Regions from separate parts of the Rhodococcus sp. FG69 genome, predicted to be linked through region 1. Evidence: predicted binding sites of a transcription regulator. Region 1 holds the regulator's gene; each other region holds the start of a gene.

Evidence for each region. The regulator HspR, encoded in region 1, represses chaperone genes until heat shock. The targets are predictions, from matches to a motif close to ANNTGAGTNNNNNNNACTCANNT.
Region 2: the regulator HspR is predicted to act here: its motif matches at 5,798-5,820, upstream of clpB (ATP-dependent chaperone ClpB).
Region 3: the regulator HspR is predicted to act here: its motif matches at 8,079-8,101, upstream of lon (endopeptidase La).

The regions. Positions count from the first base shown of each region.
Region 1 is NZ_JBMDIX010000032.1:22,100-32,667, reverse strand. Features, by position in the region: gene ACODSO_RS21625 (acyl-CoA synthetase) at 1-628, opposite strand, end outside; gene ACODSO_RS21620 (crotonase/enoyl-CoA hydratase family protein) at 709-1,524, shown strand; gene ACODSO_RS21615 (FAD-binding oxidoreductase) at 1,535-2,281, opposite strand; gene ACODSO_RS21610 (globin domain-containing protein) at 2,345-3,505, opposite strand; gene ACODSO_RS21605 (nitric oxide synthase oxygenase) at 3,833-4,972, shown strand; gene ACODSO_RS21600 (heat shock protein transcriptional repressor HspR) at 5,191-5,592, opposite strand; gene dnaJ (molecular chaperone DnaJ) at 5,592-6,767, opposite strand; gene grpE (nucleotide exchange factor GrpE) at 6,799-7,446, opposite strand; gene dnaK (molecular chaperone DnaK) at 7,443-9,287, opposite strand; gene ACODSO_RS21580 (Pro-kumamolisin, activation domain family protein) at 9,527-10,018, opposite strand; gene treS (maltose alpha-D-glucosyltransferase) at 10,259-10,568, shown strand, end outside.
Region 2 is NZ_JBMDIX010000038.1:13,474-24,041, forward strand. Features, by position in the region: gene ACODSO_RS23635 (thiolase domain-containing protein) at 1-838, opposite strand, end outside; gene ACODSO_RS23640 (Zn-ribbon domain-containing OB-fold protein) at 850-1,821, opposite strand; gene ACODSO_RS23645 (LLM class F420-dependent oxidoreductase) at 1,889-2,914, shown strand; gene ACODSO_RS23650 (acyl-CoA synthetase) at 2,939-4,495, shown strand; gene ACODSO_RS23655 (globin domain-containing protein) at 4,514-5,677, opposite strand; gene clpB (ATP-dependent chaperone ClpB) at 5,877-8,423, shown strand; gene ACODSO_RS23665 (DUF5666 domain-containing protein) at 8,521-9,441, shown strand; gene ACODSO_RS23670 (hypothetical protein) at 9,506-10,396, shown strand; gene ACODSO_RS23675 (SDR family NAD(P)-dependent oxidoreductase) at 10,456-10,568, shown strand, end outside.
Region 3 is NZ_JBMDIX010000001.1:257,344-267,911, forward strand. Features, by position in the region: gene zapE (cell division protein ZapE) at 1-405, opposite strand, end outside; gene ACODSO_RS01255 (TetR/AcrR family transcriptional regulator) at 438-959, shown strand; partial or broken gene ACODSO_RS01260 (glycerophosphodiester phosphodiesterase family protein) at 1,000-1,654, shown strand; gene ACODSO_RS01265 (oxidoreductase) at 1,759-2,655, opposite strand; gene ACODSO_RS01270 (helix-hairpin-helix domain-containing protein) at 2,691-2,921, shown strand; gene ACODSO_RS01275 (DUF222 domain-containing protein) at 3,177-5,120, opposite strand; gene ACODSO_RS01280 (alpha/beta fold hydrolase) at 5,245-5,727, opposite strand; gene ACODSO_RS01285 (hypothetical protein) at 5,711-5,869, shown strand; gene ACODSO_RS01290 (TDT family transporter) at 5,954-7,117, shown strand; gene ACODSO_RS01295 (putative protein N(5)-glutamine methyltransferase) at 7,234-8,007, shown strand; gene lon (endopeptidase La) at 8,118-10,454, shown strand; gene ACODSO_RS01305 (ABC transporter ATP-binding protein) at 10,489-10,568, shown strand, end outside.

The DNA of each region.
Region 1 (10,568 bases):
CGGCACCCATCTTCGCCAGATCCCATTCGTCCTCGACGTACTCGCCCGTCATGAAGTTGATGCCGCCACCGAGTACCCGCCAGACGTCCTCGTGACGCCACATCACGCCCTTGGGGCTGCCCGTGGTGCCGCCGGTGTAGAGCATGTAGATGTCGTCTGGGCTACGTTCGCCGAAGTCGCGCTCCGGGGAGGACTCGGCAAGAGCGTCTTCGTAGGAGACTTGGCCGTCCACCCCGTCGATCACCACCGTCGTCTTCAGAAGCGGGCACGACGGAAGGACAGCGGCGACTTTGTCGGAGTAGCGCGCCTCGTGAATCAGGGCAACCATGTCCGAATTCTGGAAGATGTACTGCAACTCGTTCTCGATGTAGCGGTAGTTGACGTTCACGACGACACCGCGGATCTTGAACACCGCGATCATCGACTCGATCGTCTCGATGCCGTTCCGGCTGTACACACCCACCTTGTCGCCTGGCTTCACCCCCTGTTTCTGCAGGTAGTGCGCCAGTCTGTTGGTTCGATCTTCCATCTGCGCGTAGGTGATCTCGCGATCACCACACACCAGTGCGACCCGGTCGGGTACCAGGTCTATTGCATGTTCCACGAGGTCTGCGATGTTGAGGGCCACGTGTCAAAAATAGAACGTGTTATCGTTTCTGGCAATAGCCAGTTGGAGACGCAGGTCACATAGAGTGGGAGTACCGAACAGTGTCCTCGATCGCACCCGAAACATCTGCGAAATCAGCACACGCGCTCGTCGAGAAGCGTGGCCACGTTCTCATCGTGACGATGAATCGTCCCGAGGCCCGCAACGCGCTCTCCGGCGAAATGATGGCGATCATGCGCGACGCCTGGGACCAGGTCGATGCCGATCCCGACATCAGAGTCGCGATCCTCACCGGCGCCGGCGGAGCATTCTGTGCGGGTGCGGACCTGAAAGCGATGACGTCCACGCACCCGGGTGACAGTTTCTCCTCGGGTGGATGGGACATGTCCAAGATCGAGGCCCTACTGAAGGGCCGCAGGCTCACCAAGCCACTGATCGCGGCAGTGGAAGGACCCGCGATCGCGGGCGGTACCGAGATCCTTCAGGGCACCGACATCCGCGTCGCCGGAGAGAGTGCAAAGTTCGGAGTGTCCGAGGCCAAGTGGGGACTCTTCCCACTGGGTGGATCAGCCGTGCGGCTCGTCCGGCAGATTCCGTACACCATCGCAGCCGATATCCTGCTGACGGGCAGGCACATTCGAGCCGCCGAGGCTTTGCGCATCGGATTGATCGGACACGTTGTGCCCGACGGACAAGCGCTCGAGAAGGCACTGGAACTGGCCGAGCAGATTGCCGCGAACGGTCCACTCGCAGTGCAGGCGATCCTGAAGACCATCCGCGACACCGAGGGCATGCACGAGGAGGCAGCTTTCCAGATCGACGCCGAACTCGGCGTCGCGGTCTTCAAGAGCAACGACGCGAAAGAGGGACCGCGCGCGTTCGCAGAGAAGAGAAAGCCGACGTTCGAAGGGCGGTAGTCCTCGAACGTCAGCGCACGATCGCCTCGATCGGGGTCCCGTTGCCGACGAGGGCGGCAACCGTCGCAGCCTCCATCCCAGGCGAGCCGCACACCAGAACCTGGTGATCGGTGAACGGTTCCTGCACGCTCATGACGTCGGCCAAGCTCCCTTCCCAGCAGTGCTCGGGCCCGAAAACTGCTGAGGCACCTTCGATCTCACTGCGAATGGTGTCGTGCCAACGATCCGGTGCCCACGGATCGGAAAGCTGATCGACCACGGGGATCACCGTCAACCACGGCAACTCGGAGGCCAAGATCCACAGCAGATCGGCGGCATAGAGGTCACGTGGTGATCTGCCACCGACGAACAACGTGACCGACGGCGGTGACTGGCGTCGGGTCAGATCCAGGATGAGCGACCGCATCGGCGCCAGCCCAGTTCCACCTGCAACCATGATGACGTCACGTCCCGAGTCGTCGATCCGAAGTGCACCGGCGGGGTTGCTCAGCTGCCAGATATCTCCCGGCCGGGTCTCGTTGACGATCGATCCGCTCACCCAACCGGCAGGCACCGCTCTGACGTGAAACTCGAGCTTGCCGTCGAGAGATGGTGGCAGCGCAGGCGAGTACCGACGGCGCAGGCGTGCGTTCTGCGGAACGGTGACCTCGAGCGACTGGCCGGCCGAGAACGGGATCGCATCTCCGACGAGTCGAATCACGGCCAGGTCGTTGCGAAGTCGGTGGTATTGCACCACCTCGGCGTTCCACGTCTGCATGGACTCCAGGATATGTGGCGCCGGTGGCTACACCGACCATGCGGCAAGGTCAGGGACCCGTGATCACCAGGGGTCGTGACGGACCGTCGAGAGATCGACACCTGCCCCTTGCAGCCGAAACTTGGTGGTGTTGATCATCGACGGCGAGCCCACGATCTGGATGTCGCGGTCGGTCCACCGGCCGAACTCGGCGACGACCTTGCCGATCTGTCCGACGATCGGCGACGAGCCACCCGGATTGGTCGGATACTGCGGACCGTCGTACCACCAGGGGTCGGCTTCCTCTTCGACGATTCCGACGACCGACAACCACGGATTGGTCGAGGCGATCTGCTGAAGGACCGGCAGGTCGTACAGGTCACACGGGTAGCGGCCACCGTAGAACACATGCACACGGGGGTTGTCGGTTCGGCTCGCCATCTCCATCAGCTGGGCCCGCAGCGGTGCAATGCCGGTGCCCGACGCGATCAGCAACCGGTCCCGTCCACCTGCAGTGTGCCGTGTCATGGTGCCCAACGGGGATCCGACAGTCCACCGATCACCCACCGCAGTGCTCGCGACCAGTGCCGGGCTGACCCAGCCGCCGGATACTCGTCGAACGTGGAACTCGATCTCGCCTGCCTCGTTCGCCGGAATCGCGGGCGACAGATATCTCCACATGCGAGGTCTGCTCGGAATGGACACGCTCACATACTGACCTGCGCTGTAGTCCAACGGTTGGTCGAGCTTCAACCTGATGACCGAGACGTCGTCGAGCATTCGAATGTGATCGACGACAGTCCCATGCCAGACCGGAGGCCCATCGTCGGCCTCGGCGGCTTCGATCATCGTTCCGGCCATGACCGAGATGACGTCGCGCCAGGCCGCGTCGACCTCCTCGGTCCAGATTTCGTTGCCTGCGAACTGCTCGAGAGCAGTGATGAGAGCGTCTCCGACCGCTGAATAGTGAGCGTCGACGACGCCGTACTTTCGATGGTCCCGCCCCAATTGCGCGAGAAAAGGAAGCAGCCGATCGAGATCTTCCAGCTGATCGATCGCATACGCGATGGCGGTCACGAGCTTGTCGCGCTGCGTTTCCATCGAGGCTGGAAAGAAGTCGCGGACAGCGGGATTTCGGGCGAAGAGAATTGCGTAGAAAGACCGCGTCAGCTTCTCCGGTCCACCCTCCACCGCCGCGACGGCTTTGAACGTCGTTCGCACAAGCGAAATTGCTCGAGCATCCATCTCTCGAAACCCCTATCCACCTTCAGGCCAAGCAGCCTTCAGCTCGCGTACGTGTGACGGAAGGTGTTCGACAGCTACACGCGGGCACCGTCCACGGCAGTCGCTGTAATTGCCAGGGAGTCTAGCCCAGTCGCCGCGCATTGACGCATCGACGAATTCCATCGTCGGATTCACCTGCTGTAACCGTCGAACTGCCCGAAATGGACGGCATAACCAACCACCCGATCGAAACCGATTGGCCCGCATCCACATTCAGGCCTTTCCACCGGTTGTCCGAGGCCCTAGGATTCGCAGCGTCGATCGAATCGAAACGGGGTAAGGCGAATCGTGACTCTCACTGTCGGGGTGGGCTTGGACGAACCAGAAATCGACGACTCCCTCCTCGCCCGGAGACTCGCCGAATGCCGCGAATTCTTCGACCTACCGGAGCTGCGCCACCTCCCCGTCGAGCGCGCGACGCAGGCATTGGCCGAACTCCGAGCCACCGGAACCTACGTCCAGTCGGCCGAGGAAATTCTGATCGGCGCAAAGATCGCCTGGCGAAACCACGCACGATGCGTCGGACGCAAACACTGGCGCACACTCAAGCTGCTCGATGCGCGTCACGCCACCACCGCCGAGGAGATCGCCGAAGCCTGCTTCGAACACTTACGCGTCGCGACCAACGGTGGCGCACTGCAGTCCATCGTCACCGTGGGCCCGACGCCGTTGCCCGACGGGCGCGAGTATCGAATCATCAGTCCGCAGCTGATCCGGTACGCCGGGTATCGGGGCTCGGACGGCACTGTCGTCGGCGATCCAGCGCACATCGAGCTCACCGAGCTCGCCTCGCGACTGGGGTGGCGCGGCGAGGGCACCCCCTTCGACGTCCTGCCGTTGTTGATCTCGACGCCCGACGAGCCGATCCAGTGGTTCGAGGTACCGCGTGACCTGGTGATGGAGGTTGCACTGGAGCATCCGAACTACCGGTGGTTCGCAGGCCTCGGGCTCAAGTGGCACGCGGTCCCCGCAGTCTCCAACATGGACCTGGAGATCGGCGGCGTTCGGTACCCGTGCGCGCCGTTCAACGGGTGGTACGTCAACACCGAAGTCGGCGCACGAAACTTCAGTGACACCGACCGGTACGACATGCTGCCGACCATCGCGAAGAAGCTCCGGCTCGACATGAGCTCCGACCGCACACTCTGGAAAGACCGTGCGCTCGTCGAGCTCAACCGCGCGGTCATCCACAGCTTCCGTGAGGCGGGGGCATACATGGTGGACCACCACACCGTCGCAAAACAGTTCGTCGACCATGTCGATCGCGAGGCACAGGCCGGACGAATATGCCCGACGGATTGGTCGTGGGTGAATCCGCCGATGTCGTCGGGAATAACTCCGACGTTCCACAGGCTCTACGATCCGCCGGACATGGATATCAGGCCGAACTTCGTCGCCAGGAGTTCGGCGGGCTGCCCGTTCTCGTGAGGTTCGGGGTGCTGTGTCGTCCGCGCCCCCTCGAGTGACCGAATGTCTGATTCGGTCACTTCCGGGACCGAGCGCGCACCTTCCAGCCCACGCGCACGTTGCAATCTGTGCGCTCGCTGGAACCTGCGCGGACCGACACCCAAGGTGAGCGAACGGCTCATTCGGTCACTTCCGGGGCCGAGCGCGCACCTTCCAGCAGCCGAAACTCCGACCGCAGATCAGCGCTGGTTTCGCGGCTTCCAGACGACCAGGGCGTTGCGCTGAACCGGCACGAGATCGCGGCGATAGCTCGCGTGCACGTTCGCCAGCTCCTGCGCGAGCTCACCCACTCGGGCTTGCAGTGCCTCGACCTGGTTGGACAGTTCGATGATGCGCTTGATGCCCGCGAGGTTGACGCCCTCGTCCTGCGACAAACGCTGAACCTCGCGGAGCAGGGCGACGTCTCGCGGCGAGTACCGACGTCCACCACCGGTGGTGCGGTGCGGCGTCACCAATCCGAGTCGGTCGTAGGTTCGCAAGGTCTGAGCGTGCATCCCCGCCAGCTGGGCTGCGACGGAGATGACGAAAACCTGTGCGTCGGGATCACCCTGCGGAGGAGGGGGTCCAGGCGGCACCGTCATCATGCACCTGCCCATCCCGCCCGCGGATCGAATCCGCTGGCCTTCTCCGCTGCCAGATAGGTCTTCAGTGCTTCGGTTGCGGGATCGTCGAGCTTCTGAGGGACCGCGACCTTGACAGTGACCATCAGGTCACCGGGGTTGCCGGTCTTCTTCGGCACGCCACGACCGCGGACTCGTAGGACTCGTCCGTCCACCGTGCCGGGCGGAACCTTGACGCCGACTCGTCCGTCGAGCGTCGGAACCGACAGAGTCGTTCCGAGTACCAGCTCGCCGTAGCTGACCGGGACGGTGACCGTGAGGTCGTCTCCGGTGCGGCCGAACACTTTGTCGGGTCGAACCCGAACGGTGACGTAGAGGTCACCCGACGGGGCGCCGCGCAGTCCGGCTTCGCCTTGACCTGCAAGCCGGATCTTCTGGCCGTCGGACACACCTGGTGGCACTCGAACGGTGATGGTGCGGGTGCGGTTCTGGACGCCGGTGCCACGGCAATCCGCGCACGGGTCGTCGATGATGGATCCGGTTCCGCGGCAGTCGTCGCACGGCTCACTGAAGCCGAACGCACCCTGGTTGCGGTTGACGACGCCGGCGCCGTTGCACCTAGGGCACACACGGGGGCTGGTTCCCGGCTTCGCTCCGCTGCCGTGGCACGTCGTGCACGACGACGGGCTGGTGAGCCTGAGCGGAACCGTCACACCTTGCGTGGCTTCGCGGAAGCCGAGTGTTGTCTCGGTTTCGACGTCGCTGCCACGTCGCGGCCTGGTGCCCGCGGGGCGCTGCTGCGTTCCGCCGCGATTGAACAGGCCACCGAACAGGTCTCCGATGCCGCCGTCGCCGCCGCCCTGACCGAAGATATCGCCGACGTCGAACGTTTGACCGCCGCCACCGAATCCGCCTGCGTTGGGATTGAATCCACCGCCCTGGCGACCGAAGCCGCCGGACGCGAAGAGCCGTCTCGCCTCGTCGTATTCCGCGCGCTTGGCGGGGTCGGCGAGGACCGCGTGGGCCTCGCTGACGGCTTTGAACTTCTCTTCGGCGGAAGCATTGCCGGGGTTGGCGTCAGGATGGTTGTCCCTCGCCAACTTTCGGTAGGCCTTCTTGATCTCGTCTGCAGTTGCGCTGGAGGAAACGCCCAGCTCCTTGTAGAAGTCCTTCTCGATCCACTCCCGCTGGCTCACCGGGCGTTTCCTCCTCTCGCGCTATTTCTGTTTACTTCTCGTCGGGTGCATCGGCACCCGACTCTTGTCCAGCATCATCTACGACGCCGACCATCGCGGTCCGCAGAACACGCTCACCGAGCTTGTAGCCCGGACGCATCAGCGTTCCGACGACGGGGCTGCTGCCGTCACCCTCGTGGGAGACGGCCTCGTGGATGGCGGGGTCGAAGGCGTCACCCTCGGCTCCGAACGTGCTCAGACCGATGTTCGAGAACACCCCTGCCAACTTGTCTGCCACAGCCTTGAGTGGACCGGTTTCGAGATCGCCGTGCTGGCGGGCCCGCTCCAGGTCGTCGAGCACAGGAAGCAGCTGAGAGATGACGGACGCTTTCGCGTTCTCGGCACCGGACTGCTTCTCGCGATCGGTGCGACGCCGGTAGTTGGCGTACTCGGCCGATACTCGCTGCAGATCAGCGGTGAGCTCGAGGACCTGCGTGTCACGCGGATCTTCCTCGACTTCACCTTCGACTGGCACTACATCGAATCCCTCTTCGTGCACCGAGCCGGGCTGGGGCGCAGCCCCGGTGCCCGCAAGGGGCTCCGGAACTGCGTCACCTTCCCGTGCTGCACCGGTCTCGGGATCGATCTTTCGCTTGTCCACGAAAGTGACCGGTTCTTGCTCGGTATTGTCCGAGGTCACTTCTTGTCCGTGTCGTCGGCGGGCTCGTCGACAACTTCTGCGTCGACCACCCCGTCGTCAGCTGACTGAGCGCCACCTTCTGCGCCGCCCTGCTCCTTGGCCTGAGCCTCGTAGATGGCGGTGCCGAGTGCCTGCGACTCGGTCGAGAGCTTCTCGACGGCGGTCTTCACTGCCGAGATGTCGCTGCCCGCGAGAGCCGACTTGGCCTCTTCGATTGCCGACTCGACGCGTCCCTTGAGCTCTGCGTCGACCTTGTCCTCGTTGTCCTTGACGAACTTCTCCGTCTGGTGGACGAGGGATTCCGCCTGGTTGCGGACCTCGGCCTCTTCGCGACGAGCCTTGTCCTCGTCTGCGTGAGCTTCCGCGTCGGCGACCATGCGATCGATCTCTTCCTTGGACAAGCCGGAGCCGTCCTGGATCTTGATCGTGTTTTCCTTGCCGGTGCCCTTGTCCTTGGCCGTGACGTGCACGATGCCGTTGGCGTCGATGTCGAAGGTGACCTCGATCTGCGGGACGCCGCGAGGAGCAGGCGGCAGCTCGGTCAGCTCGAAGGAGCCGAGGAGCTTGTTGTGCGAGGCGATCTCGCGCTCGCCCTGGAAGACCTGGATCTGCACCGAAGGCTGATTGTCGTCAGCGGTGGTGAAGGTCTCGGAACGCTTGGTCGGGATGGTGGTGTTGCGCTCGATGAGCTTGGTCATCACGCCACCCTTGGTCTCGATGCCGAGGGACAGCGGTGTGACGTCGAGGAGCAGAACGTCCTTGACCTCACCCTTGAGCACGCCGGCCTGCAGTGCAGCACCGACGGCCACGACCTCGTCCGGATTGACGCCCTTGTTGGGCTCGCGTCCGCCGGAGAGTTCCTTGACCAGTTCGGAGACAGCAGGCATACGCGTCGAACCGCCGACGAGCACGACGTGGTCGATGTCCTTGACGGCGATGCCGGAGTCCTTGACCACTGCCTGGAACGGCGCGCGGGTGCGGTCGAGCAGGTCGGAGGTGATCTTCTGGAACTCGGAGCGGGAAAGCTGCTCGTCGAGGAACAACGGGTTCTTGTCGCCGTCGACCGTGATGTACGGAAGGTTGATCGAGGTGCTCTGCCCGGAGGACAGTTCGATCTTCGCCTTCTCGGCAGCCTCACGAAGACGCTGCAGGGCCATCTTGTCCTTGGTCAGATCGATGCCGTTCTGAGCCTTGAACTTGTCGACGAGCCAGGTCACGATGCGCTCGTCCCAGTCGTCGCCGCCCAGGTGGTTGTCACCCGACGTCGCACGGACCTCGACGACACCGTCGCCGATTTCCAGAAGCGACACGTCGAACGTGCCGCCACCGAGGTCGAAGACCAAGATTGTCTGCTCGCTGTCGCCCTTGTCCAGGCCGTATGCGAGAGCAGCCGCGGTGGGCTCGTTGACGATGCGCAGGACGTTGAGGCCGGCGATCTGGCCGGCTTCCTTGGTGGCCTGACGCTGTGCGTCCTCGAAGTAGGCAGGCACGGTGATGACCGCGTCGGTGATTTCCTCGCCCAGGTACGCCTCGGCGTCGCGCTTCAGCTTCTGCAGCGTGCGCGCGCTGATCTCCTGTGGCGTGTACTTCTTACCGTCGATCTCCACGTTCCAGTCCGTGCCGATGTGGCGCTTCACGGATCGGATGGTGCGGTCGACGTTGGTAACCGCCTGGTTCTTCGCGGGCTGGCCGACCAGTACTTCGCCGTTCTTGGCGAAAGCGACGATCGACGGGGTGGTGCGTGATCCCTCGGAGTTGGCGACCACAACCGGCTCGCCGCCCTCGAGGACGGACACGACCGAGTTGGTGGTCCCGAGGTCGATACCGACCGCACGAGCCATAGTGTTTCCTCCTGTTTGTTGCTTGGTAAGTCCCTAGCTGAGCGAACTGCACTCAAGTCTGCAAGACATTTCGAACTTCTGTCAACTCGGACTTGAGCCTCATCCACTCAAGGCTGTCGAACTCCTCAACGGAGGGTTTCGCAGATTTGTTCCCGGGAGGTCGGCTCCGCCCCCAACGGCAGCACTGCGCCGCGACGGCAGATGCTCGTCGCGGCGCAGTTGGTGGGACCGACCTGGGGCTACTCGCCCTCGGGCACGTCCTCCGGCTCGCAATTGACGCTCAGGAGGCCGAACGCGACGTTGTCGGGGTAGTTGGCATCGAGCTGCGGCGAGAACACGGCTGCTCCACTCGGACGCGACTGCCATACCTCGTCTGCGCTGGGGATCGTGTAGGTGAGCCCTTCGCCCGCCTTGATGACCTTCTCGTTCATGACCCCGGGTGCGCCCGGGAGAACCGCAAAGTTGGTGGCGACGTTGGAGGCGTCGCCCGTGCCGACGTTGTCGACGTCGATCTGCAGAGCAGCGACATCGCCGCCGAGATCCCCGTCGCGCGGGTCGCAGATCGCGGCGATGGTGACGACCAGGTCGGGCGACTGGGCGGCGGACGACCCGAAGGGCATGGGAGCCGGATCTTCCTGAGCCGACGCCATGGGTGCGAGGGCGACCGCACCGACAGCGGCGGCGATCGCGGCCGTCGAGGCCAAGACAGTGGTGCGGACGAAGCGACGCATGTGTTACTCCTGTGACTGAAGGGGTTGTTGTTGCGTCTAACTATTACTCATTTCAATCGGACATTCCATACCGGGCAGTCTCGATCCGGACACGTTCGGATACTCCGTCGGTCTCGGATCACAACCGTGTAATTCACTTCCCGTACAGGTTTCGCCGTCGGATCTTCGGGGGATGCCCCAACACTGCAGAGAGCACGTTCCCTCCGTAGGGTTCAAGTAAAGCGAGGCGAGAAGAGGCACATGGATCCCGAAGTGCAGCACGAACCGAGCGAGATCACCTACGACGAGAAGTTCTATCCAGCACGGCCGCGCCCACTGCGCCCGTCCGTGCGACGAGCCGATCGAAACGGCGCGACCCCGCAGGACGGCGACCCGTCGGCTGCCAACCCCGAATACGTCGAGTGGCTGGCCGAGCAGTCGATGTTGCGCGACGCCAAGCTCATCGCCGAACAGCTCTCCGGCAAGGGGAGCATGTGGCAGAACCCGTACGCCGACCCGAATCCGCGCGGCGCGGTGGAGCGAGCCCCTGTCTGGTTCACCGCGTATCCCA
Region 2 (10,568 bases), on a different contig from region 1:
CCTGATGGGTGAACGGTGCGTGCAATTCCGCTGCCGAGATGCTCGACAGATCTCCACCGGACGCCTTCAGTGCTGCGTTGTACGCAGACGGTGCGGTCGTGAGATCGCGAGCTCCGAAATTGGGGGAGTCGACGAGATGCTCGATCCCGGTGATCCATGCCGGGTTCTCCCGCAGCGAGCGCGCCCGGTCACCGGCTGCGAGGACGATCGCCGACGCCCCGTCGGTCACGGGTGCGCAGTCGTGCGCACGAAGTGGGTCCGCGATGTACTCGGTGGCGAGCAACTCGTCGACATCGAGGACGCCGGTGAGTTGTGCGAGGGGGTGCGCATTCGCCCGATTGCGTACGGCGACCTCTGCCATCGCGCGCTCGTCCCACTTACCGGCATCGATCCCGGCACGTGCTTGAATCCCGGCCAGCGACAGCGAGTCCGGCCACAACGGTGCGACGAGATACGGATCGAGTTGCAACGCGAGAACCTTCGCGAGTGTGCCGGCGGAGGACTTGCCGAACCCGTAGACGAGGGCCGTCTCGACTTCTCCCGTCATCAACTTGATCCACGCTTCGTAGAACGCCCACGCCGCGTCCATCTCGACGTGTGACTCGTTGATCGGCGGTACGGCACCGATCGCATCTATGGCGGAGATGAACGAGAACGCTCGACCTGCCAAGTAGTCCGAGGATCCGGAACACCAAAAGCCTATGTCGGACTTGCTGATTCCAAGTTCGGCGTACAGCTGCTGAAAGCACGGAACCAGCATTTCGACGCCATTGGTGGTGCCTGCGGTGTGCGCGACGTTGGGTGCCTGTGCGAAGCCCACCACTGCGATATCGGTCATTGCTCGCCTCTCTACAGGTGGTGCTTGTAGGTGTCGTAGTCCGCGTCGGGCTCACCCGTCGGGCGGAAGTACTCGATGTTTTCGAGGGTGTAACCCCACTCCTCACGCGGCTTCCACTTCGCTGCCACACGCATGCCCATCCGCACTTCCGAGGGCTCGCACTCCAGAATCAGATGCAGAAACGCGATGTCGGCACCGTCGAGCAGCACGTAGGCGGCGATGTAGGGCGGCTTGATGCGTTGGCCGAGGAACGGGACGTTGACGATGCAGTACGTCGTGACGACGCCTGTATCAGGAAGTTCGACCTGCTCTGCCGTCGGCCGCCCGTCGGTGGGGCTGGCGCCGCGAGGGGGGACGTAGACCTTGCCCTCGGAGTCGGTTCGGCCACCGAGGATGCGGCCCTCGGCGAGTCCGCGCAGGTAGTAGCTCTCTTCGGCCGACGCGGAATGCATGTACTGCAGCCGGACCGGGGTGGTGATCATGGTGACGGCCTCGGCGCCGGGATCAGGCCCGGGATCAGAACCGGAATCAGGCTGGTCGCCGCCCTCTCCGGGTTCGAAGAACGCTATGTCATGGATATCGCCGACTCGATCCTCCGCCCATCGGGCATGGACGCGCATACCCGTCGACATGTTCGCCGACGAACCGGCGTCGACGGCATGCAGCAGCGCGGTGTCGGCTCCGTCGAGTTGGATCAGGGCGAAGGCGAAGGGATGTTCGAGCGGCTGCCCGTCGTACGGCACAGGTACCCACGACCACGACACGACGGTGCCGGAAGATCCGACGTCGATGAATTCCGTGATCGGTTCCATTGTGGCGGAATCGAATTCGGGAGGTGGTACGTAGACCCTCCCGTCGCTTCCGCGTCCGCCGATGATCTGTTTGCGGCGCAAGCCCGTCAAGAACTCTCCGATTGTCGGCCCGACCGAGCGGGTGTAATCGAAGGCGTTGTTCAGAGGTGCGCTGAGTGGTGTGTTCACCATAGTCACATTTTTAGTAGAACAGGTTCTTATTATGGTGGCAAGACCGGTCGGATGGAAGGCGTGCGAAATGAAGCTCGGATTGCAACTCGGATACTGGGGCGCGCAGCCACCGTCGGGAGTGGGGGAGCTCGTCGACGCGGCCGAGGCGGCGGGATTCGACGCCATCTTCGCCGCCGAATCGTGGGGATCCGATGCATTCGGCCCGCTTGCGTGGTGGGGGTCGCGGACGACGACTGTGCGGCTGGGGACCTCGGTGGCGCAGCTGTCGGCCCGGACGCCGACGAGCTGTGCAATGCACGCGCTCACGCTCGACCACCTGAGCGGCGGCCGCGCGATCCTCGGCCTCGGTGTGTCCGGGCCGCAGGTCGTCGAGGGGTGGTACGGGCAGCCGTTCGCAAAGCCGTTGGCGCGCACCCGCGAATACGTCGACATCGTGCGTCAGGTTCTCGCGCGTGAAGGTCCGGTGACCAGTGATGGCCCGCACTATCGGCTTCCCGTCGGCGGGACTGGTCTGGGTAAAGCACTCAAGCCGATCACCCACCCGCTTCGGGCGGACCTGCCGATCTGGCTGGGTGCCGAGGGGCCCAAGAACGTCGCACTGACAGCGGAGATCGCCGACGGGTGGCTCGCGATCTACTACTCCCCACGGCTCGCGCCGATGTACGACAAGTGGCTCGACGAGGGGTTCGCGCGTCCCGGCGCTCGGCGAACTCGGCAGGATTTCGAGATCGCCGCAACGTGTCAGGTGGTGCTCACCGACGATCGGGTCGCGGCAATCGCCGAGCTCAAGCCCACCATTGCGTTGTACGTCGGTGGCATGGGTGCGCCCGAACTCAACTTCCATGCGCAGGTCTATCGCCGAATGGGGTACGAGCGCGAGGTCGACGAGATCGGAAGACTGTTCATGTCCGGCCGCAAAGCGGAGGCCGCGGCCGTCGTGCCCGACGAGATGGTGGCCGAGACGATGATCATCGGTGACGCCGATCATGCCCGTCGCGAAGTGAAGCGCTGGGAGGATGCGGGGGTGACGATGTTGTTGGTGACTGCGCGCACTGCGTCGGAAGTGACTGACATCGGGGCCTTGCTCAACTAGTAGAACACGTTCTAGATTGGGGGCATGACGACTGCGACGCGAACGGGTGGACTCTGGAATATCGCCGCCGAGGAACCGGACCGGATCGCCTTGGTCGACGCCGGCCAACCGGGTGGCGTGAGCTACACCTACGGCGAGTTGGTCTCCGACGCCAATAGATACGGACGGGGTCTGCAGGACATGGGGCTGCGACCCGGTGACAGTGTGGTGATGATGCTCCACAACAGCGCCGATCTCGTAGCGTTCTATTTCGCTGCGTTCCAGACCGGCCTCTACATCGTCGCGGTCAACTGGCATCTCACCGGACCCGAGGTCGCGTACATCTTGAAGGACAGTGAGGCGAAAGCCTTTGTCGCATCGGAGCGTTTCGCCGACGCCGCTCGCCAGGCCGCCGACGAGGCAGGCACCCCGGGTAGGTTCTCGGTCGGATCGATAGACGGGTTCACGCCGCTGCGCGATCTCGGTGGTTCCGACGAGCGACCCGATATTCGTACCGCCGGTGGGCCGATGCTGTACACGTCGGGCACGACCGGAAAGCCGAAAGGCGTCAGGCGCCCGCTCACCGGTGCAGATCCGGATCAGGTGCCTCTGGCGTCGAGCGGATTCTTCGGGATATTCGGAATCGAACCGTTCGACGATCACGTCCATATCTGCGGTTCTCCGCTCTATCACACGGCAGTGTTGAACTTCGTTGCGATCTCGATTCAGTTGGGACACAAAGTAGTTCTGATGGATCGGTGGGATCCGGAAGAGATGCTCGCGCTGATCGAGCGGCATCGCGTCACGCACAGCCACATGGTCCCGACACAATTCCATCGGCTGCTTGCGTTGCCGGACGAAGTCCGTGCGAAGTACGACGTGTCCTCGCTGCGGGTGATGATTCACGGAGCTGCGCCGTGTCCGCAGGAGGTGAAACGACGGATGCTCGACTGGTGGGGGCCGGTCGTCACCGAGTACTACGCCGCGACCGAGGGCGGGGGCACGGTCATCTCAGGTGAGGAGTGGCTGCGCAAACCAGGTTCCGTCGGCACTGCCTGGCCGAATTCGGTGGTCAAGGTGCTCGGCGACGACGGCAGTGAGCTTCCCGTCGGTACACCCGGTCAGGTGTACATGCGGATGGGCGGGTCCAGCTTCGAATACCACCACGACAAGAAGAAGACCGAGGAGTCACGCGTCGGGGATCTGTTCACGCTCGGCGATATCGGCTACCTCGACGAGGACGGCTATCTGTTTCTCTGTGATCGCAAGTCCGACATGATCATCTCGGGTGGTGTGAACATCTATCCCGCCGAGATTGAAGGCGAGTTGATCACACACCCGAAGGTGGCCGACGTCGCGGTCTTCGGTGTGCCACATGTCGATTGGGGTGAGGAGATCAAAGCCGTCGTGCAGCCGGAGGTGGGCGTCGAGCCGAACGAAGAGCTGACCGAGGAAATCATGGCCTTCGCGCGGGAGCGGCTGGCCAAATTCAAGCTCCCTAAATCCGTCGACTACACCGACGAGCTACCGCGCGATCCGAACGGAAAGCTGTACAAGCGCAAGCTTCGTGATCCGTACTGGCAGGGACGCGCGAAAATCTAGGCCACTGGGCGGAGCCGCCTACAGCGGATCGTGCTGCACGTGCTCCATCGGAGTGCCGACTTTGCGAAGCGCATAGAGGGTCATTCGAACCATGGACGGCGAACCGCAGATCTGAATCTGCCGATCTGCCCACGATCCGAACTGAGTGACCACCTTGCCTATCGGTCCATGCAGCCGTTGGTGCATTCCCCATGGAAGTTCGAGCGTTCCCGTGGTGTGCCACCACGGGTCCTCGTCTTCCTCGGTGACCGGAACGACGGTGAGCCATGGATTGGACAGCGACAGTTGCCACAAGGTGTGCATGTCGTAGAGGTCCCGCGGATAGGTACCGCCCACGAAGAGATGGACTCGTGGATTGCGGCTGTACCGCGCCATCTCCATGATCTGTGCGCGCAGCGGCGCCAAGCCGGTCCCACCCGCGATCATCAAGACGTCGTCCTGGACGCTGCGATCGACCTGCAGCCCGCCGAACGGAGGGCTGATGGCCCAGCGATCGCCGACGACCGACTCGGTGACGATCGCCGGGCTGACCCAGCCACCGGACACGCGTCGGACGTGGAATTCGATCTCGCCCTGTGGGTTGCATGGGATCGCCGGGGAGAGATAGCGCCATAGCCTCGGACGCTGTGGAATCTGCACGCTGACGTACTGGCCGGGAAAGTAGTGAATGCCCTCGTCGACCTGAAGCCGAACGATCGCCAGGTCGTCCAGCACGCGTTGATGCTCGACGATGGTCGCGCCCCAGTAGGGCGGAAGTTCATCGGAGTCCGCTGCGACGGCCATGTTGTCGGTGACGAATGCAAGGGTCCTGTGCCATGCATCTTCTATCTCGTCCGTCCACACTTCGTTGCCGACGAAGTTGCGGAACGCTGCGATCAGCGCCGAGCCGCCTGCGCGGAAGTGTGATCCGTCGATCCCGTGCTTGCGGTGATCGCGTCCGAGCTGTCGAAGAAACGACTCGACACGGTCGTCCTTGTCCAAGTTGTCGAAGACGTACGCCAATGCTCGAACGAAGTGGTCGCGTTGCTCGTCCATCGATGCGGGAAAGTAGGACCGAAACTCAGGATGTTCGACGAACAATTGGGCGTAGAAAGACCGCGCGAGGTGCGCCGGACCGTCATCAGCCGCCAGAACGGACTTGAAACCGGCGCGAACCAGGGAAATAGTTCGCGCATCGAGCATCGATCAACCTCCGCCATTGCTAGACGGTTCCGAAGTAGACCGCCCGAGGGTATCGCGTTTGCGGTCACGTGGCCATGCTCGCTGCGAGTTGTCCGTTGAGCCTTCCTGCAAAATTCGCTAAGTTGAGCGGAACAGACTCAACCTTTGTAACGTTGTACCCATCGACATCAAGTTCTTCTCCGTTGAAAGAAGGTGACCGGTGGACAGTTTCACACCCACCACGAAGACACAGGCTGCTCTCAGCGCAGCTCTGCAGGCCGCATCCGCGGCCGGAAACCCGGATATCCGTCCGGCGCACTTATTGGTGGCGTTGCTCGATCAGACCGACGGCATCGCCTCTCCGTTGTTGAAGGCTGTCGGCGTCGATCCAGCTGCGGTGCGCGGTGAAGCACAGACACTGGTCGATCGCCTTCCCTCCGCCACAGGATCGACGACAACCCCGCAGCTCGGGCGCGAAGCGCTCGCCGCGATCACCACTGCTCAGAGCCTTGCGACCGAACTCGACGACGAGTTCGTCTCCACTGAGCACCTGATGGTCGGTCTTGCGACGGGCGACTCCGACGTCGCGAAGCTCCTCACCGGCCGCGGTGCAAGTGCCGGCGAATTGCGCGACGCCTTCCAGACGGTTCGCGGCAGCGCCCGCGTCACCAGTGCAGACCCCGAGAGCACCTACCAGGCGCTGGAAAAGTACAGCACCGATCTGACCGCTCAAGCGCGCGAAGGCAAGCTCGATCCGGTCATCGGCCGCGACACCGAGATTCGACGCGTCGTACAGGTTCTGTCTCGCCGTACCAAGAACAACCCTGTTCTCATCGGTGAACCCGGCGTCGGCAAGACCGCCATCGTCGAGGGTCTGGCCCAACGCATCATCGCCGGTGACGTGCCGGAGAGCCTGCGCGGCAAGACCGTCGTATCGCTCGATCTCGGTTCGATGGTCGCGGGAGCCAAGTACCGCGGCGAGTTCGAGGAACGGCTCAAAGCCGTGCTCGACGACATCAAGAACTCCGCGGGCCAGGTCATCACATTCATCGACGAGTTGCACACGATCGTCGGTGCTGGCGCGACCGGCGAGTCGGCGATGGACGCGGGCAACATGATCAAGCCGATGCTCGCCAGGGGCGAACTGCGGTTGGTCGGCGCGACGACCCTGGAGGAGTACCGCAAATACGTCGAGAAGGACGCCGCGCTCGAACGCCGATTCCAACAGGTGTACGTCGGTGAACCGTCTGTCGAGGACACTGTCGGCATTCTGCGTGGTCTCAAGGAGCGCTACGAGGTGCACCACGGTGTCCGCATCACGGACTCCGCCCTGGTGTCGGCCGCGACACTGTCCGATCGCTACATCACCTCGAGGTTCCTCCCGGACAAGGCAATCGACCTGGTCGACGAGGCTGCGTCGAGGCTGCGGATGGAGATCGACTCACGTCCCGTCGAGATCGACGAAGTCGAGCGGGCGGTCCGTCGTCTCGAAATCGAGGAGATGGCGCTCGAGAAGGAGACCGACGACGCGTCGAAAGCTCGGTTGGACAAGCTGCGAGCCGAGCTGGCCGACAGCCAGGAGAAGCTGAACCAGCTCAGTACTCGCTGGCAGAACGAAAAGAATGCCATCGACTCGGTGCGAGTTCTCAAGGAGGAGCTCGAAAACCTCCGCGGCGAGTCCGAGCGCGCCGAGCGAGACGGCGACCTGGGCAAAGCAGCAGAGCTGCGCTACGGGCGCATTCCGACGCTGGAGAAAGAACTCGCCCAGAAGACCGAAGCCTCGCCGAAGCAGGGCGACGTCATGCTCAAGGAAGAGGTCGGCCCGGACGACGTCGCCGATGTCGTCGCAGCATGGACGGGTATCCCCGCAGGTCGGATGCTGGAGGGCGAGACCGCCAAGCTCTTGCGCATGGAAGACGAGCTGGGTAAGCGCGTCGTCGGCCAGAAGGATGCCGTGCAAGCGGTGTCCGACGCCGTCAGGCGGTCTCGTGCAGGCGTCGCCGATCCGAACCGTCCGACGGGATCCTTCCTGTTCCTCGGTCCCACCGGCGTCGGCAAGACCGAACTCGCGAAGTCGCTTGCGGATTTCCTGTTCGACGACGAACGAGCGATGGTCCGGATCGACATGAGTGAGTACAGCGAAAAGCACGCTGTCGCACGGCTCGTCGGGGCCCCTCCGGGCTATGTCGGGTACGAGGCAGGCGGTCAGCTCACCGAAGCAGTGCGCAGGCGCCCGTACACCGTGGTGCTGTTCGACGAGGTCGAGAAGGCCCACCCGGATGTCTTCGACATCCTGCTGGCGGTGCTCGACGAAGGCAGGCTGACGGACGGCCAGGGCCGAACGGTCGACTTTCGAAATACGATCCTGATCCTCACCTCGAACCTCGGTGCGGGCGGATCGAAGGACGAGGTAATGGACGCTGTCCGGCGCGCGTTCAAACCTGAGTTCGTCAACCGACTCGACGACGTCGTGGTGTTCGACTCGCTATCGGAGGAACAGCTGGAATCGATCGTCGACATCCAACTCGGCTTGCTGGCGAAGCGGCTGGCGACGCGCAGGCTGACTCTCGACGTGACCTCGTCGGCGAAGTTGTGGCTCGCGGCCCGCGGGTACGACCCGCTCTACGGTGCTCGTCCGTTGCGCAGGCTGATCCAGCAGGCCATCGGTGATCAGTTGGCAAAGCTGTTGCTGGCAGGCAAGGTTCACGACGGAGATGTCGTGTCGGTGAACGTCAGCCCCGATGGAGACGGCTTGGTCCTGGGCTAGCAGACCGCTCTACTATTGCGCGACAACGTGCCTGTTGCCGCGCAATAGTGGGGTTCGGCCACCGCGCGCCACGACCGCGGGGACGTACCCTCGGTACATGACTTATCCGGAAGATCCGCGCGAACGGCCGTGGGACGACGGGACGGCGAACCCGCCGCCCGATCGTCCAGAGTCCGACCAGCCGACCGAGACATGGCAGGCATACCCGGACTCCCAGCCGCTGCCGGATCAGCCGACCCAGCAGTATCCCTCGGGCCAGCAGTACGGTCAGCCCCAGCAGTATCCGTCGGGACAGCAGTATCCGTCGGGACAGCAGTATCCGTCGGGACAGCAGTACGGTCAGCCCCAGTACGGCCAGCCGAACCCGACGCAGGCTATGCCGCCGTACGACCCGAATCAGCACTACGCGGCGAATCAGAACTACGCAGATCAGGGCTATACGGGTCAAAACTATGCAGGTCAGGACTATGCAGGTCAGAACTATGGACAGCCCCCCAACTACACAGGCGAGACGGCGTACGTTTCCGAAGATCCGGGATCGGGCGGCAATTCCTCCAGAAAGTGGCTACTTGCGCTGGTGGCCCTTGCTGCGCTGGCCGTAGTCGTGCTGGCGGGCTTTTTCGTCCTGTCCAATCAGGAGTCGGAGCCGGCCACCGCGCTCGGTCCCTCGTCGACGTCGCGGGCGCCGCTACCGACGGTGCCGCCGAGTCAGGTGCCGTCCGTGTCACCGTCGGTTCCAGGGGGTTTGGTGCCGGGTGGGATCCCCGAGATTCTCGGTGAGTCCGGAGCCGCGATCGGAACCATCACGGCGATCGACGGCTCGACTCTGTCGATACAGGGCATCGACGGTGCACCGGTCACGGTTCTCGTCACCCCGCAGACTCAGGTGCTGTCGCTGTCGGGGTTCGATGTCTCGTCGCTGAAAGTGGGTTCGCTCGTCGTGGTGAACGGTAGCCCGATGGAGGACGGCACGATCACCGCCGATGTCATCGTCGAAACGCCGGACCTCGGGGGATAGGCGCTCCCGGGTCGTTCCGCGGGCTTCGACCGTCGACGCTATAAGCTGACGATCGATGACGGCTATGTGGTTCGGACTTGCAGCGATCGCTCTCGTGGGCGCGGTCGCCCTTCTCTATATCGATCGTTCGCGTCGAGACCAAGTCGGACGCGTGCGTCAGATGTGGGCGAAGGCCCAGGGCTACACCTACTCTGCCGACGACGACGAGATCGTCCTTCGATTCAGCCGCGCGGCGTTGGCCAAGCCCGAGCACACCACGGCGCTCGATCTCGTGCGCGGTGTTCGGCGTGGGGAGAAGTTCGTACTCTTCGACGTCGAGGAGCTCGCGACTATCGTCGCAGTACAGCGCCCGGTCGGTTCCGACGTGGACATCGATCTGCGCCTGAAGTCGACACCTCCGCCGCGGGATCCAGACATGGAGCTTCTCGGGTCGATCGGGCCGCGTGTCGTGTTCGCAACCGACACCGATGTAGCCCGTCGAGTATGCGACCAGCGAATGGCTGCGTTCACCGAATCCGTTCCGGCGAAGATGTCGTTGATCTGGAGCGAGAACGACTGGACCCTCGGTTCCTTGCCCCTCGGGAGCACCGGTCGAGATTGGGACGCCGCGATCGACGCCGTCGCGAGGCTGTCGGGGATGTTGCACGTGCTTCCGCCCGTCGTTCGCGCATCCGCCGGTTCGGGCAGGGTCGACGCACCGCGGCAGGGCCGTCGTTCGCAGACTCCTGCCGGACGCTCCGACATGGACGCAACGCCGCGACGACGGGGTGGAAGCGTCCCCGACGATGGCCGCCCCGCCCCAGGCCACGTGGAACCCGACCAAGCGCGCGATGCGGGTATTCGTCGCGACGGTTCACGGCCAGGCACACGACCTGCCCCGCCGTCGCGGGTCGAGCCTCAGAATCGTCCGACTCCGATCACCCGAGATGCGGACCGTCGCCCGACCGACTACTGAATTCTCCTCGTCGCGGCGGGTCTGCAGAACGACCGGCAAACGCCGTAGCCTACAGTTCCATGACCGCCGAACCGATCGAACCAGCCTCCCCTGTCACCGTCCGTCCGGTTGCCCTTGTCACCGGTCCTACCTCAGGTCTCGGAGCGGGCTTTGCAACCCACCTCGCCGCACG
Region 3 (10,568 bases), on a different contig from region 1:
TGGGTAGTTGGACGTGGTCACCAGCACGATCTTTCGGGCGAAAAGCGACTCCAGCATTCGCGCGATCAGCCTGGCGTCGCCGATGTCGTGGACGTGAAACTCGTCGAAGCACAGCAACTCGATCGTCCCTAACAGATCGTCGAGCGCCTTTTCCAGTGAGAAACCGTGCTTGAAGTACGACGCGTGCAGGTCGCGGAAGAAGCTGTGGAAGTGGACTCGCTTCTTGGCGTCGGTGTCGACGCCCGACATGTAGCGGTCCAGGAGCCAGGTCTTCCCGCGCCCGACAGGACCCCAGAGGTACACGCCGCGGCAATCCGAGGTCGTCAGGACGTCGACTGCGGCTCGTTGTCGATCGTCGAGCGCGAACTCTGCGGCAAAAGCGTCCGGGGCTAAATCAGGTCTCATTCGTCGGACTCTACATATGTAGAGTGCTGTGCATGGAGCGAAGAACTGTGATTGCCGACGCAGCGATAGATGTGATCGCCGAGTCCGGTCTTCGGGCTCTCACCCATCGAGGCATCGACGCCGCGTTGGACTTGCCCGCAGGGTCGACGTCCTACTACTTCCGCACGAAGAGTGACCTGCTGTCGGCTGTCATCTATCGCATCACCGACTACTCGCGTGTGTCGTTCGCTGGTGTGTCCGCCCAGCTCGGCCGCGATCCGGTCGACGTGACGATTCGCTACCTCGAACACCTTGTCGCAGAACGTCGCAACCAACTCCGCGCCCGGCATTCCCTTCTGATCGACCCCAGTATCGACACCGAAGCGCGGACGCGTCTCGACGGATGTCTCTTCTCGGTCGACAGCGCTGTCCAACTGTTCGGGGATCGAGCCGTCGGCGAGGGGTATGTCGCCTTGTGCGAAGGGCTCGTCCTCGCGTCGTTGGGTCGCCGGAGCGGGCACGTCGATGTGAGGGCTCCGATCGTCACGTACCTGACGGGTGCGGGGAAGCTGTAGTTCACGAGGTAGTCGGTTGCCGGTCTTAGCATCGGCCGATATGCGTCGATCAACTGTGCGCCGAATGATCCTGGTGGCTGTTTCCGGGATCGTCCTGGCCTCCTGCTCCAGCGCCTCCGAGAATCCAGTCGCGCAGGAATTCGATCTGCAAGCACACCGGGGCGGACTGGGTCTCGTCACCGAGAGCACCATCGAATCCTTCACCAATGCACTCGAACTGGGCGTCACAACGCTCGAGCTGGACACTCAGATCACCGAAGACGGCATTGCCGTCGTGACGCACGATCGTCAGGTGTCCGCGAAGAAGTGCGTCGATACGCAGAGTTTCTCGATCGGGTGACGATCCAGAGTTTCGACTGGGGTTCGCTTCAGCTCGTCCGTGACGTCGAGCCGGCGGTGCCCGTCGTCGCGATCAGCTCGTTCGGAGCATCGGCATTCTCGCCGGTGCAAGGTACCCCGCAGTGCGGCAGAGTGAGTGATCCCGATTTCGAGCTGTATGTCACTCAGAAGATGATCGACGACGCGCATGCATCGGGGATTCGCGTAATTCCTTGGACTGTCGACGATCCCAAGACCATGCACGTTCTCATCGACTGGGTGTGGATGGGCTCATCACCGACTACCCCGACCGTGCGCGTGCAGTGCTGAGCGAACGCGGGATGGCACTGCCGCAGCCCGTCACGTCAGGTTCGTGAACTCTGACTCGGTCGCACGACGTCAGGTGGCGAAAATGGTTACGAGTGAGAGTACTTGACTGCCATCATGCCCTTCGCTGATTGCGTCGAGGTCGCTCCGGTTGCTATCCGAAGTCGTAGACCACGCCCGTGAGCTTCTCGCTGGCAACCCACAGCTGATCACCCAGCGCAGCGTCCTGCGCCTTTGCTGAGATCTTCGCGGGACCGGGTGCGCCACGCGATTCGAACAGCGACTTCGGACCACTGTACGAACCCGGGCCACCACTTTCGAGTGCATACAGAGTGGGAAGTGCACCGGCTTTGGCGGATTGGGAAATGAACTTCAGTCCGATGGATGCGCCGATCGAGGCGATCTTCGAACTCCCAAGACCGTCGGGGCTGGTATACAGCGCGGTTTCGGAGATGCCCGGGTGGGCGGCGTTGCTGGTGATCGGTATACCGGCTTTGTCGAGCCGACGCTGCAGCTCCAGAGCGAACAACAGGTTTGCGAGCTTGGAGTTGGCGTACATCCGCTGCGGTTGGTAGCCCCTGGTCGCCTGCAGATCGTCGAAGTTCAATTTCGGGGCCTGCTTGTGGGCAACGGACGAGACCGTGACGACCTTCGCGTTGCCCGCAGCCCGCAGCTTCGGAAGAAGGTGACCTGTCAGAGCGAAGTGGCCGAGGTGATTGGTGCCGAACTGAAGCTCGAAGCCGTCCTTGGTCTCGGTCCGCTTCGACGGCATCATGACGCCGGCGTTGTTGATCAATACGTCTACCGCGTCGGGGGCGGACTCGGCGAACTCACGCACCGAACCGAGGTCGGCCAAGTCGAGGTGAGCGGTGTCGACGGTACCTTCGGGTACTTCGGCGGCGATCTTCTGTGCCGCGGCATTGGCTTTGTCCATGTTGCGGCACGCCAGGGTCACATGGTCGCCCTGCTTGACCAACTCGAGTGCTGTGAAGTAACCGATTCCGGTATTTCCGCCGGTGAGGAGAACACGTCGCTGCTTGTTGTCAGGCACAGCTCCGAGGGTACCGGGCCAGCTAGAGTCTGCACATGACGCGCGGCGACCGTGAGCGTGATGTGCCGGGGGAGCCGGTCGACCATTTCCCTGTAGGAACGGGCCGGCCGGCCTCGGGTGCGTTCTTCCAGGCCGGATACCGATCATTGGAAGAGTTGGCGGGCGCGTCCGAATCGGAGCTCGCGTCACTGCACGGTGTCGGACCCAAAGCACTGCGCGTCGTCAAAGCTGCATTGGAAGAGCAAGGCCTTGCCCTGACTGACTGACTGACTGGCTGGACTGTGGCTGACTTGAGTCAGAACGGCGGTGGTCGGTGCTTTTCGCGTTCGGTGACGATGGTGCGGTGTTCGATGAACTTGGCGCGGAGGTAGGTGGCGTCGGCGCGGGCTTGTGGGTCGGTGAGCCGTGCGATGTCACCGAGGCTCGGTGCTCCGCCATCGGTGCGGATGTTGAGTAGGTTGCTCCAGTTGTTGTCTTGATCGCTGATGTGCGTTTCCCACCACGTCGGTTCGTAGAGTTCTTCAGATGGCTCGGCGGACGGCGATGTCGCGGTCTCCGGGGTGAGGGTGTCGTCGGGTTGCTCTTCGTAGCCGGTGCTTGCGTCCGCTCCGCCCGCGGGGTTGGATACCGGGTTCGGGTACGGCGGTGTGGGTCGCCGGAATCGTGTTCGGTGCACGAAATCGTCGGGCACGGTGACTGTTCCGTATGACGGTGGGGTGATGCGGTGAGTTCCGGCGCCGGAGCGCCAATAGATGCCGTTGCCGTCGAGTTTCGCGCACGCCCATAGCAGTAGCGTTTTCGCATGGTGGTGATAGGGGCACAGTGGGTGCAGGTTCGCCAGGATGGTCCACCCCCCGGCCGATGGGTCGTGGTGGTCGAACGGGACGATGTGGTCTTTTGTCGCAGCGAGCAGCGGGCACACTGCAGCCCGGGAAGGTGCACGTCGAGTGCGTTGCCCGCACCAACGCCACGAGTGTTGCTGTGGGGCGGTAAGTCAATGCGCCGGGCGGTGGGCTGTTGAGACCTCCGTGTCCGTCCGGGTGTATTCCCTCGGTCAGTGTCGGGTCGGTTGCGGCAGCGGCGAGGAAATCTGCGATCGCTGCCGAGAGTGCCACTTCCTGCCCGAGTGGTGCGGACGATCTCGGTGTATCGGGGCGTGCGGATCGTCGCGCAGTCGGTGGAAGTGGTGCCGGTGGGCGGCTGCGTCCGCGCGCGATCAGCCTCTTCGCGCGGGGGTTGGTGCCGGCGCGGTCCGCTTTGGGCCTACCTCGACGCGGTACACCGCAGCCGTCCGATGCATGGCTGTCCGGTTTGCCTGCGTCACTGTCTGGTTCGTCACGGTCCGGGCCTGTTGCCGTATCGGCATCCGCTGTGCCCTCGGAACCTGCTGTGCTCTGGTTGTTTTCGTCGCTGTCCGAATCCGAGCAATCCGAGGTATCAGCTGTGTCGGTATCGGGTTTCTCGTCGTGGTCTTCTTTCTGGTAGGCCTGCGCTGCGTCCCACATGTCCGACAGAAGAGCCCGCCAGCGCGCATCGGTGGCGAGGAGACGTACCAGTTCGGGGTCCAGGACGGTGCCATCGGCGAGGGTAGCCGGGTTCTCGTTCAGCCCCAACAGCGTGTCGAGGTCGATGTGAATGTTGATCAGCGGTGCGCGGCGCGGGGCGACGAACTGCGCCGCTGTGGCCACCGGGCAGAACTCGGTCCCGCACTGGCACACCAACGATTCTTCGCGATGACACAACGCGAGCAGGGCATATCCGCGCAGTTGCTTCTTCGTCCGGGGATCGTTCGAGCAGACCGTCCCGGCGAGTTCGTCGAGAATCGCATCGCACTCGGCACCTTCGAGCATCGTCATCTTCGACACCAGCGTCGCGATCCCGTCGTTGCCTCGGCGTATATCTGCGCAGCGTTCCTCGGACACCGCCCTGTTCTGCGCCGCCGCAGATTCCTCCGGGTCATGGCTGATCCACAGTCGCCAGATGTTCTCCCTGATCGCTCTGGCGTTGCACCGCAACGCTGCCGCGAGGACATCGGCTTCGAGCGCAGACACTGTGCAGTCGCTGGCACGAACCAACGTCAACGCGATGGTGCGCACCCGTGAATAGTCGAGATCACCGGCAGTGAACGCCGCATCGACGGCGGGCAGTCGCCACGCCAACTGGTTGGCTACCGTGATCATCTCTCGCGTCACCGTCCGTGACAACGACAACGCCACGGCAGCGTCACATTCGATGCTGTGTTGTGCCCGGCCGACATTGGGTTCCATATCCCCGTGATCGGCCCCGAGTAGGTGCACATCCATCTCGGCAGCCAACCGGATCTCCGAGAGCTCGTGCACCTCGTGGACCACCACCGACGCGGCACGATTTTCCGCCCGGCGTGCAGCAGCTAGACGCGTCACCGACTCCGATGCAGCCTTGTCTGCATCGGATCGAATACGAGAAGAGCCCCCCGGCTGTGTCATAGCTCGACTGTAATCGAACTGATGTTCGAATACAACTCCAAATTGACTGTGCGGAAAGGGATTTCCGCTTGAATGAGAAACTACCTACGGTCCTGCTCACCCACATGGCTCGAGTCCTACGTGGTCACCCAGTCCCGGACTGCGGCGGCGAATTCCTCAGGCGCGTCGGACTCCACATAGGTGCGAGCGCCCGCCGGTAGTGGGTCATCTCGGCTTCGGTCGGCCTTCGTCGTCGATGGCCCGTAGGAATGAAAGCGTTGACGAGGAGGTTGAATCGCCTGCCCAAGAGGCAAATCGGGAGCCCGCCGATAATCCGCGAGAACGCCTCGAAGTGGAGAATCCCGTTGACCGGCCACGCCCATGTATTGACGAGTATCAGCCGATCGACGACGCCAGGACGTCTCTGCGCGGCGGCCATGCCGATCGGACCGCCCCAATCCTGCCCGACCAGGATGACCTCTTCGAGGCCGAGTGCGTCGAGGAACCCGGTGACCACGTCTGCGTGCTCCTCGGGCAGGTAGCGGTATCCGGGCCCCGGCGTGGACAGTCCGAAGCCCGGGTAGTCGATTGCGACACAACGGAAGTCGTCGGTGAGTGCGCTGATCACGTCCGATGCCACCCTCCGGTCAGACCCCGCGTACGTCCTCGGCCTCGCCGCCGGGGCTCTTACGTTGACCGATGCGCGTGCCCTCGGCGTGATCGAGATCGACGGCGACGAGTCGGTCGTCCGCACTGTCTTCGCGGCTTGACCAGACCATCACAAATCTCGCTTGTGGCCACACAAGAACGAACCATCTACCGCCCGAGGCCGTCGGGGACGATCGTTCAACTCCATGGTCCAGACACTGCACGCATCCAGGCAGCCGCGTTCGTCCATGCCGGGAACGGGCACGCGCGGGCCTCGGCTACTGTTCCGCAATTTCGATCGCCCCGGCCAAGTGTTCGAACACATCACCCCCAACTGGTTCGCGTCGGTGATGGGAACCGGCATCGTTGCTACCGCCGGAGCGACGCTGCCTGTGCACTTGCCTGGTCTTCATGCGTTCGCGACGGTGGTGTGGGTGATCGCGTCCACCGCGCTCGTCGCGCTGTCGGTCGCATTTCTCGTGCACTGGTTTCGTCACCGCCGGAATGCGTGCGCTGCCCTCCACGACGCGGTGATGGTGCAGTTCTACGGCGCCCCGCCGATGGCCTTGCTGACGGTCGGCGCAGGCACGATGCTGTTGGGTAAAGATCTGATCGGCACCGGAGCAGCGACAACTGTCTTCGCCGTCCTGTGGTCGGCCGGCACCGTCCTGGGGCTGATCACCAGTGTGGCGGTTCCGTACTCGATGATCACCAGGCCAGCGGACGGGCAGACGAGACCGCTTCCTGCCTGGCTGATGCCCGTCGTACCGCCTATGGTCTCCGCATCGACCGGTGCATTGTTGCTCCCGCACATCGCCGAGGGGCAGTGGCGCCTGACGATGCTCGGAGCCTGCTACGCGATGTTCGGCCTGTCTCTGCTCATCGGCATCATGACCATGACACTGATATACGGACAGCTCCTCGGCGGCGGCGCCCCGCCGGTTCAGGCGGCCCCGACGGTCTGGATCACGCTCGGTCTCATCGGCCAGTCCATCACTGCCGCAAACCTGCTCGGCACCGACGCGGCCCTGGTCTTCGTCGGCCCTGACAACGCAGTCGCCACCGGGCTCGAGGTCTTCGGCATCGTCTACGGGTTCATCATGGGCGGATTGGGCTTCCTGATGTTCTGCCTCGCGCTGGCGCTGACCGTGCATTCCGCCCGACGAGGGTTGTCCTTCTCGTTGACGTGGTGGTCGTTCACCTTCCCGGTCGGTACCTGCGTCACCGGTGCGACGGCGTTGGCGGCGGCCACTGGATCCACGGCGTTGGTCGGACTCGCCGCGCTGCTCTATGTACTCCTTCTCGCGGCCTGGGTGACGGTGGCGACCCGCACGGCGCACGGGTCGCTACGCGGCGAACTACTGGGTTAGAGTGCATTCGACCGAACCGAAGAGGAGGTGCTACCCGTGGACCGTTGTTCAAGTTGGGCGCTCCTTTTCCTTCCGGCCCGGTAGGAGAGCGCCCCAGGCGCTCGAAAGGCTGCTCGATGCCTCATCCTCGTTTTCTCCCGGCCGTCACTCGCACTCTTCGATCGGCAGGGTGCGTCTTCGCCGAATCAGAAGCCGAGCTACTCGTCGACACGTTTGTCGGTGACGAGCTCGAACACGCAGTTGCACAACGTATCCTCGGTACTCCGCTGGAGCACATTCTCGGCTGGGCCGAATTCTGCGGTCTACGAATCGTCGTCGAACCTGGAGTGTTCGTGCCGCGGAGACGAACCGAACTCCTCGTACGACTGGCTGCGACGTCGACGCCGCACACCGTCGTCGATATCTGTTGTGGTTCAGGGGCAGTCGGCGCTGCTCTCGCGCATGTGCTCGACGGCCTCGAGCTGCATGCTTCTGACATCGACACTGCGGCGGTGCGGTGTGCCCGCCGCAATGTCGAGCCTGTGGGAGGGCACGTGTACGCGGGAGATCTGTATGCGTCTCTCCCGGAGGAACTCCGAGGCCGCGTCGACGTGATCGCCGCAAACGCCCCCTATGTGCCCACCGACGCCATCGGCTCGATGCCGCCCGAAGCGCGGGACCACGAGCCGAGGGTTGCACTCGACGGTGGCGTCGACGGACTCGATGTGCAGCGCAGAGTCGCCTCCGATGCCACCCGGTGGCTGGCCCCGAACGGACGACTCCTCATCGAGACCAGCGTCCGGCAGGCCGAGCGCACCGCGCAGATCGTCGTCGCAGCAGGCTTCGACGCCGACATCGTGCACGACGACGAGCTCGACGGCACGGTAGTCATCGGGAGAGCGTGTCGCTGAGCCTCCTGCAACGGTGTAATTCTGCTGACGGAGAACACGGCCACCTCGGGGAACACCGCTGACGGCAAACAAGTTGAGTCGTCATAGCTCAACTTCATGGAGGTGTCGTCATGTCCGAACCAATCCGTCTACCCGTCCTGTTTCTGACCGACCCCGTCGTACTTCCCGGCATGGTCGTGCCGGTACAGCTGGACGAAGCTGCCCGCGCCGCCATCGATGCCGCCGGAATTTCCGCCGACTCACCGTCGGGCGGAGGCAAGTTGCTCGTCGCGCCGCGTCTCGACGATCGTTATGCCTCCTACGGTGTCATCGCGTCCGTCGTCCAGATGGGTCGTCTCGCGACGGGTGAACCGGCCGCCGTCATCAAGGCCGAACAACGGGCCCACATAGGCCACGGGGTCAGCGGGCCCGGTGCCGCACTGTGGGTCGAAGCCGACATCGTGACCGAATCGGAGACCGACGCTCGGACCACCGACCTCGCCCGCGACTACAAGCAGCTCGTCGTCGCCATGCTCCAGCGGCGCGACGCCTGGCAGGTCATCGACTCGGTCAACAAACTCGTCGAGCCCGGCGCAATCGCTGACACGGCCGGCTATGCCTCGTACCTCACGGACGTGCAGAAGCGCGAATTGCTCGAGACGCCCGAGGTCGGTGAGCGTTTGACGATGTTGATCGACTGGACCAAGTCGCACCTCGCCGAGGTGGAGGTGAACGACAAGATCTCCAGCGATGTTCGTGACGGTATGGAGAAGACGCAGAAGGAGTTCTTGCTCAGGCAGCAACTCGCGGCGATCCGGAAGGAACTCGGCGAGGACGAACCCGACGGTGCGGACGACTACCGTGGTCGCGTCGAGGCAGCAGACCTGCCGGAAAAGGTGCGGGAGGCCGCGATGCGCGAGGTCGGCAAGCTCGAACGCTCCAGCGATCAGAGCCCGGAATCCGGTTACATCCGAACGTGGTTGGACACCGTGCTCGATCTCCCATGGAACGAGGCCACCACCGACGAGACCGACATCGTCGCCGCCCGGGCAATTCTCGACGCCGATCATCATGGTCTCGACGACGTGAAAGACCGCATCGTCGAATTCCTCGCGGTGCGTGCACGACGCGCGGAGCGTGGTCTCGAACTCGTCGGCGGTCGAGGGTCGGGCGCCGTCATGGTTCTGGCCGGTCCGCCCGGTGTCGGCAAGACCTCGCTCGGTGAATCGGTCGCGCGAGCATTGGGCCGCAAGTTCGTTCGCGTCGCGCTCGGCGGTGTCCGTGACGAGGCGGAGATTCGTGGACACCGTCGCACCTACGTCGGAGCGTTGCCGGGGCGTATCGTTCGCGCGATCGGAGAGGCGGGATCGATGAACCCCGTCGTGCTCCTCGACGAGATCGACAAGGTCGGGTCCGACTACCGAGGCGATCCGAGTGCTGCTCTGCTCGAAGTCCTCGATCCTGCACAGAATCACACGTTCCGTGATCACTACCTGGACCTGGATCTCGATCTGTCCGATGTGGTGTTCCTGGCGACGGCCAACGTGATCGAACAGATCCCGCCCGCGCTGTTGGACCGCATGGAACTCGTGACCATCGACGGATACACCGAGGACGACAAGGTCGTCATCGCACGGAATTACCTGCTGCCGCGTCAGTTGAACAGGGCTGCAGTGAATTCCGACGAGGTCGATGTCACGGACGGCGCCCTCCGCAAGATTGCGGCCGACTACACACGCGAGCCAGGTGTGCGGCAGTTCGAACGTCTTCTTGCCAAGGCACTGCGCAAGGCGGCAACGAAGCTTGCGACGGAATCCGGCCCGCTGCATGTCGACGAAGCCGGCCTCGTCGACTATCTGGGACGGCCGCGGTTCACGCCGGACGTTCACGAACGTACGGAAGTGCCAGGTGTGGCAACAGGTCTCGCCGTAACCGGACTCGGTGGTGACGTCCTGTTCATCGAGGCCGCATCCACCGAAGGCAAGCCGGAGTTGGTGCTCACCGGGCAGCTCGGCGACGTCATGAAGGAGTCGGCGCAGATCGCGCTGTCCTACGTTCGTTCGCACGCAGCGAATTTCGGCATCGACCCAGCCGCGCTGGAGCGCAGCATTCACGTTCACGTTCCTGCTGGTGCTGTGCCCAAGGACGGGCCGTCGGCAGGCGTCACGATGGTGACCGCTCTCGTGTCGATGGCGACCGGACGCCCGGTCCGCTCCGATGTCGGGATGACGGGTGAGGTGACGTTGAACGGTCGGGTGCTACCGATCGGGGGCGTCAAGCAGAAACTGCTCGCGGCGCAGCGTGCTGGATTGACGACCGTGTTCATTCCGGCCCGGAACGAAACCGATCTCGACGACGTGCCGGCCGAGGTGCTGAGTGCTCTCGACGTGCGCCCGATGACGGACGTCGCGGACATTCTTGCCCTCGCTCTGGAAGAGCCGGCCGATCTTCTGGAGAAGGTCTCTTGACCTCGAGTTGCGTCGAGGTTCTAGCGTTGTCGACATGAGCATGGAAGTCACTGCCCGGAACCAGTTGTATCGGACGATGAACGCGTCCACGCAACAGACGCAGTTTTCGGCTGT